Regions from separate parts of the Nocardia sp. NPDC003726 genome, predicted to be linked through region 2. Evidence: riboswitches for the same ligand, from Rfam matches in the RefSeq annotation. Region 2 holds a riboswitch; the other holds the start of a gene.
What was found. Region 2 has a riboswitch for thiamine pyrophosphate ahead of ACWDMM_RS24525 (purine-cytosine permease family protein). Riboswitches for the same ligand answer to the same signal wherever they lie in the genome.

Region 1 (3,602 bases), on a different contig from region 2:
CCGCGCCGGTGCAGGAACGCCCGGCCGTGCGCCGCGTAGACGTTGCGCACCCACCCCGCGTCCCGGCCCAGCATCGACACCAGGTAACGCCGACCCTCGTACTCGGCGACCACGATCGGCAACTTCACCGGGCGCCCGCTGCGCCGACCGGCCACTTCGAGCGTCATGGCATAGCCGGGGGACAGCACACCCGCCGAATACATCCATTCCGAAGCCCGGTTCAGCACCCGGGCGAACATCCCCGGACGGTTGCCCCGATACATCCCGCGTTTCGCCGCGAAGAGCAGATCTCGCACGCTGTCCATACACCCACCTACCTCGTATGCGCCCCCGGCACCGCAAACAGTACTGATCGCCTGCCGCCACCGCGCGCTTCCACTCCGACACCGATCCCATACCACAGCAAGACATTTGACCTACCAACGCCGCTGTGACACCTTCTGGCCTCGGCTCGCGCCAGACGACGGTTGTTCGGTCGTGATCGACCGCCTGTGCGTCAGGCCCCGTGCACGGCAACAGCGGCAGGCTCGACCGCCGAGTGCAGCCGGCGGCCACGAGCAGCCCCGCGGTGAACCGGCGTCAGCACCGTCCCGCCGCATCGTCGGGATGCGGCGGGACGGCGCCGGGTCGTCACGAGACCACGGGCAGATAGACCGCGTTGCCGCGGCTGGCGAACTCGGCGGACTTCTCCGCCATGCCCGCCTCCAGCGCCTCGGCCTCGTTCAAACCCTGCCGTTCGGCGTACTCGCGGACGTCGGCCGAGATTCGCATCGAGCAGAACTTGGGGCCGCACATGGAGCAGAAGTGCGCGGTCTTCGCGGGTTCGGCGGGCAGCGTCTCGTCGTGGTACTCGCGGGCGGTGTCCGGGTCGAGGGACAGCGCGAACTGGTCGCGCCAGCGGAATTCGAAGCGCGCCTGCGACAGCGCGTCGTCGCGCTGCTGGGCGTGCGGATGGCCCTTGGCCAGGTCGGCGGCGTGCGCGGCGATCTTGTAGCTGATCACGCCGACCTTCACGTCGTCGCGGTTGGGCAGGCCGAGGTGTTCCTTCGGGGTGACGTAGCAGAGCATGGCGGTGCCCGCCTGCGCGATGATGGCAGCGCCGATGGCCGAGGTGATGTGGTCGTAGGCCGGTGCGATGTCGGTGGCGAGCGGGCCGAGGGTGTAGAACGGCGCCTCCTCACACAGCTCCTCTTCCAGCCGCACGTTTTCCACGATCTTGTGCATCGGCACGTGCCCCGGACCCTCGATCATCACCTGCACGCCATGCGATTTGGCGATCTTGGTCAGCTCGCCGAGCGTGCGCAGTTCGGCGAACTGCGCCTCGTCGTTGGCGTCGGCGATGGAGCCGGGCCGCAGGCCGTCACCGAGGGAGAAGGTGACGTCGTAGCGGGCCAGGATCTCGCAGAGTTCCTCGAAGTGCGTGTACAGGAACGATTCCTGGTGATGCGCCAGGCACCAGGCCGCCATGATCGACCCGCCGCGCGAGACGATGCCGGTCACCCGCTTGGCGGTCAGGGGGATGTAGCGCAGCAGCACGCCCGCGTGCACGGTCATGTAGTCCACGCCCTGCTCGCACTGCTCGATCACGGTGTCCCGGTAGATCTCCCAGGTCAGCGCGGTCGGATCGCCGTTCACCTTCTCCAGCGCCTGGTAGATCGGCACGGTGCCGACCGGGACGGGGGAGTTGCGCAGAATCCACTCGCGGGTCTCGTGGATGTTCTTGCCGGTGGACAGGTCCATGATGGTGTCCGCGCCCCAGCGGGTGGCCCACACCATCTTCTCCACCTCCTCGGCGATCGATGAGGACACGGCCGAGTTGCCGATGTTCGCGTTGATCTTCACCAGGAACTTCTTGCCGATGATGGTCGGCTCGAGCTCCGGATGCTTGTGGTTGGCCGGGATCACCGCGCGGCCAGCGGCGACCTCGTCGCGCACCAGCTCCGGCGCGACGCCTTCGCGCGCGGCGATGAAGCGCATCTCCGGCGTGACGATGCCCTCGCGGGCCCACGCGAGCTGGGTGCGCGGACCTTTCCCCTCGGGCTTGGTCCACGTGTCGCGCAGTTTCGGTAGACCGCCTTCGAGGTCGATCGTCGCGGACTCGTCGGTGTACGGGCCGGACGTGTCGTAGACGTCGAAGTGCTCGCCATTGGTCAGATTGATCCGGCGCACCGGAATGCGCAGGTCATCGACCTCGAGATAGTGCTTGACGCTGCCCTCGATGGGGCCGGTGGTGACGCTGTCGACGGGTGCGGATCCACCGTCGGACGCAGCGGCGCGTGCCATTCTTCCTCCCTACGCCGGCATTACCCGGTCAGGTTCATACGGTCGACGGCCCTGACGCCTCTCGGCTAGCCGTCCTCTCAGCCCGCTGGTGCGAGCCCCCGTTGGTGTGTGAAATTTCCCCGCCCGACCATACCCGGACCGCACGGGCGCGCGCCCGGCGATTCGGCGCGATCGGGCGAACTTCCAGGCAGGGGTGTCCGCACTCGCACGGGTCGGGTGGGAATCGAGTGCGCCAGGACCGGGTATCCAGTTCGCGCGCCGAGCGAGCGAGTCCGGTCGCCGGGAATCCTGGCCGCGATCAGGACTTCTCGGCGCTCTCCGGCTTGGCCGAATGGCCCGGTGCGCCGTGGGTGCGGCGGGCTTCTTTCATCTCGGCTTCGTAGACGTGGCGGCGGCCGTCCAGCAGTTCGTCCCTGGCGGCCCGCTCGATGTCGCGGAACAGACCGTAGTAGCCGTCCTCGTATTCCTCGACGATCTGGAAGGTCCAGCGCCCGGCCAGCACGTTGCGGCCGATCAACTCGGTGGAGATCCGGTCGGCGATGTGATCGTGCCCTGCTTCGCGGAACAGTTCCACCGCCGTGTCCAGCGCCAGATCCGCCCCGCCGGTCAGCTGGTGGAAGGCGTACAGATGGCCGCGGGCACGCTCGATGGTCTCCAGCGCCTCGGAGAGTTTGCCGGTGGCGGCGACCGTGTTGTCGTCCACGCCGGTGGGGCGGCAGTGCGCTGTATCCGGGCGATCGTTCATGACCTCGCTCCTTGTCCGGAGGGTGGGTGCGGCCGTGAACTCCGCGATCCGGCGGCGGAGATCGAGGCGCTCGGGTAGCGGCGTACCCGCGCGACGCCGTTCTCAAGCATCGAGTGCCCGTCCGAGGCAACCTCGGGCGAAGGCCGATCGACCGGCCACAAAGGGAAGTCGGGCACACCATCGCCGCCCTGCCGATGGCGTTCGCCGGACGGCAGTCCGCCCGTTTCGTAAGCGGGCGTTCGACAGATCGGCCGAAGAAGTCGATCGCGGCATCAGCTCCGTACCGCGCAGCACATCCGCCATGGTGTACCGGGCGGGTCGCGCCCCTGGTACGACGCCGAGCGCCCGGCCGTGTTCAGTGCGGGTGTGCCGGAAGGATACGGCCGGTGACCTCGCCCAACCCGATCCTGGCCGCGTGCGGGCCCGGAGCCGACGCGGTGATGGTCACCTCGTCGCCGTCCTCCAGGAAGGTACGTTGCCGATCGTTCACCGATACCGGCCTGCTGCCGCCCCAGGACAACTCGATGAACGAGCCGCGTTGATCCGGTTCGGGGCCGGAGATGGTGCCGGAGGC
Region 2 (3,602 bases):
CAGGCAGCCAGACATCGTCGATCAGGATCGGCTGGCGCGGATAGGTGACCGAGAAATTCGCCATCGGCGGATCGGTGAACAACACCTCGTCGAGCGCGTCTCGGGTCGACAGGCTCCCGCCAAGGACATCGCCGCCGAACCGGTCGTCGGTGAGGATCAGCACCAGGGTGTTGATGATCAGATTCTGCAGCGGTTCGATCCCCGCCCCGTAGAGCACGACGAGCTGGTGGATCACCTCCGTGTCGTCCAAGCCTGCCGGATGCCGCAGCAGCCGCGTCGTGATGTCCAGGCCCGGTTCGGCGCGCTTGTGCTCGAGCAGCCGCAGCAGCGCGGTGACGAGCAGGCGGTTGCCCTCCTCCGCGTCCACTCCGTCGAACACGGCGCGGGTAGCGGCGGCGACTTCCTTCCCGATCTCCGGCGGGCAGCCCAGCATGGCGTTGATCGCCTCGAAGGCCAGCGGTAGAGCGTACTGCGATACCAGATCGGCGCTGCCCGTCGCGCAGAAGGTGTTGATCAGCGGCACAGCGATCCGCTCCACCGTCTCGTGTAAGGCGTGCAGGTCGACGGCGTCGATGCTCGCGGTGTTCGCCTGGCGGTAGCGCGCGTGTTCCTCCCCCGTGCTGCGCATGGCGTTGGGACGCCACTCCAGCACCGGCAACACCGGGCAGTCGGCGGTCACGTTCGCCTGCCAGGTGCGCGGGTCGGCGGGAAAGTGCGCCGGGTCGTGCATGATTCGCACCGCCGTGTGATAGCTGAGCACCAACGTCGCGGGCACGCCCGGCGCCAGTTCGACCGGCGCCATCGAGCCGTAGCGGGCGCGCATGTCGCGGTAGGAGCGATGCGGATCGGCCGCGAACTCCGGGGAATACAGCGATACGCGCTCGACGTCGTGGTCGATGGGCGAACCATGATGCGCGCCAGGGGCGTCCGCGGTGCGGTCGAAGTCTCGGGGTGTGGTCAACGCGTCACTCTCACGGTAGGAGCGTTCGCACCGAGCGCGGGCGCACTCGGCGCGGATCGTCGCGACGGCGCTCGGCCCATACGGCGCACCACTGCGACGCATCGTCCCGACCGCGCAGCGGATCGACACACAGGATCGTCGCGTAGGTAGCTCACGGGCATCGGTAATGACGCGCGACCTGCGGTGATGCGACCGCCCCCTCCGCACGGCAACGAAATCGCGGACGACTCACCGCTGCGGACCGGCCACGATCCCCGACAGCCGCGCCCCGGCGACACCGGGCGCGCGCGAATCCCGCAGTGACGCTCCGTATTCGCTACCGGCGGAAGGATCGACGGACGCATCCGATCCGGGACGGCAGGCACGCCGTTCGCCCGCATCCTGCGGGGAGACAAGCACTTCGACGTGCACGTGGCTGGTGTATAACTTCCATCGGCCCGGCCGACTCCCCCGACAAGCGATAGCGAGACACGATGCACGGTTACCTCAACCAGGTGTCCCACGGCACGACCCCCTCCGGCTATCCGACGCGCGAACCCGAGACCCCCGCCGTCGAGCCGCCGCGCACCGCGGATCTCGTCGTGAGCGCGCTGTTGTGGTTCCTGCCCGCGACGCTGGCTGCGATGTCGACGGTCCTGGCGCCGTGGTTCCTGATGGCGGGCGGCATCTGCGAGTCCAAGCCGGAATGCCGGGTCGATACCAGCGCGGGCGTCTGGATCATGGTGGGCGGCGGGATCGTCGGCTTCGCTGTGGGCGCGTTGCTGTCGCTGCTGGCGGCCCGGCAGGGGCGCGCGATGTTCCCTGGCGCGTTGGTCGGCGCGGTGCTGGTCCTGCTGGCGTGGTTCGCCGCCTCGTTCCTCATGGGCTGAACCGCGCGGGCGGCCACCGCGGCGCCGGTGCGGCCAGTGCGTGTCGGCGATGCCCCGGAAGCGGGCCGGCGCGGTGGGTGCCGCACCGCTCATCACTTCGAGGCCCTTCGGCGTCCGGACCTCGTCCCCGGCTCCCGAAAACTGGCGCGGGTGTACTATTCGCCGGAATCACTTCACCGCGGGAGCTCGGGCACGGCCGGGCTGAGAGGGCGGACCGCACGCGCCGCCGACCGCATGAACCTGTCCGGGTAATGCCGGCGTAGGGAGAGCGTTTCCGTCATGTCGTCGACCCGTACGAGCGCGCCGCGCGAAGCCCCGCTGACCCTCGATCAGCCCGCCCCGAAGGTGCTTTCGTTCTGGGACCAGAGTGCGTTCTGGGCCAATCTCGGCGTCAGCCTCATCGCGTTCTCCGGCGCGTACACCGTGCTCGCGCCGGACTCCGCGGGCGCGGCGCGGATCTCGATCGCGGCGGGCATCCTGGCGACCGTCCTCGGCACCCTGGTGGGTGGACTGATGCTCGGCGCGGCGGCGCTCACCGGCGCACGCACCGGGCAACCCGCGATGGTGCTGCTGCGCGGACTGTTCGGCGCGCGACTCAGTTACCTGCCCACCGTGCTCAACATCGCGCAATTGATCGGCTGGGGGACCTTCGAGCTGATCGTCATCGGCGACGCGGCCGGGGAACTGTTCGGCGGCGGTCCGCGCTGGCTCTACGTCGTGGTCGCGGGCGCGCTCACGACCGTCCTGACGATCTGGCCGCTCGGCTCGGTCCGTCTGCTGCGCAGGTTCGTGACCGCCGGTGTCGTGATCGCCCTGATCTGGTTCTACGCGCAGTTCTTCCGCGCCGGTCTGCCGGATCTGCGGGCGAACCCCGGCCCGAGTGGAAGCGGGCCGTTCGGCGTCGATTGGAACCTGTTCTGGGTCGCCACCGACGCCGCGCTGGCCGTCTCGATCTCGTGGGTGCCGGTCGCCGCCGACTACACGCGGCACGCCCGCACCGGCCGGTCCGCGTTCGGCGCGGCCAGCGGCGCGTACGGGCTCACCCAGATCGTCGCCTACGTCCTCGGCCTGTTCGCGCTGGCGCTGGCGACCGGCGAAGGCGGGCCGTACGCACCGTTTCTGCAGGTGAGCCTCGGCGCGCTGTTCTTCTTCGTCTTTGTGCTGCGGGAGGCGGACCAGTCCTTCGCCAATGTGTACTCCACCGCCGTGTCGATCCAGAATCTCGCGCCGCGCGTCGACCGCAGAGTGCTCTCGATCGGCCTCGGCGCGCTGATCACGGTGTCGGCCCTGTGGATGGACATGACGAACTATTTCGGATTCCTCGGACTCATCGGTTCGGTGTTCGTGCCTCTGCTCGGCGTGCTGGTCGCCGATTTCTTCCTGCGTGCCCACCGCGCATGGAACACCGCGCCGGACGCGCCCGCGCGATGGGGCATGGTGCTCGCCTGGCTGGCCGGGTTCGCGGTATATCAACTGATCAATCCGGGTGATGCCGGAGTGTGGACCGAATTCTGGGAGCGCGTCCGGCAGGCCCTGCATGTCACCCCGCAGGCGTGGATGAGCGCATCGCTGCTGTCGTTCCTGGCGGCGCTGGCGGTGGCCTGGTTGGTCGGCAAGGCGGCGAGGACGCCATCGGCGTAGCGCGTTTGCCACCATGGAGAGATGGGCCGGATCAGGATAGGCACGTCGGGCTGGGTCTACCCGCCCTGGCGCGGGACGTTCTACCCGGAGGGTTTGCCGCACAAGCGCGAGCTGACCTATTTGTCCGAACA

Region 1: it holds a riboswitch for thiamine pyrophosphate, as region 2 does, so the genes downstream of both, thiC (phosphomethylpyrimidine synthase ThiC) here and ACWDMM_RS24525 (purine-cytosine permease family protein) in region 2, are expected to answer to the same signal.

The regions. Positions count from the first base shown of each region.
Region 1 covers NZ_JBSFNF010000010.1:63,643-67,244, forward strand. The annotation lists gene ACWDMM_RS15655 (nitroreductase/quinone reductase family protein) at 1-305, opposite strand, end outside; gene thiC (phosphomethylpyrimidine synthase ThiC) at 631-2,283, opposite strand; TPP riboswitch at 2,273-2,395, opposite strand; gene ACWDMM_RS15665 (hypothetical protein) at 2,582-3,028, opposite strand; gene fahA (fumarylacetoacetase) at 3,384-3,602, opposite strand, start outside.
Region 2 covers NZ_JBSFNF010000020.1:100,705-104,306, reverse strand. The annotation lists gene ACWDMM_RS24535 (cytochrome P450) at 1-961, opposite strand, end outside; gene ACWDMM_RS24530 (hypothetical protein) at 1,435-1,830, shown strand; TPP riboswitch at 1,999-2,114, shown strand; gene ACWDMM_RS24525 (purine-cytosine permease family protein) at 2,110-3,471, shown strand; gene ACWDMM_RS24520 (DUF72 domain-containing protein) at 3,493-3,602, shown strand, end outside.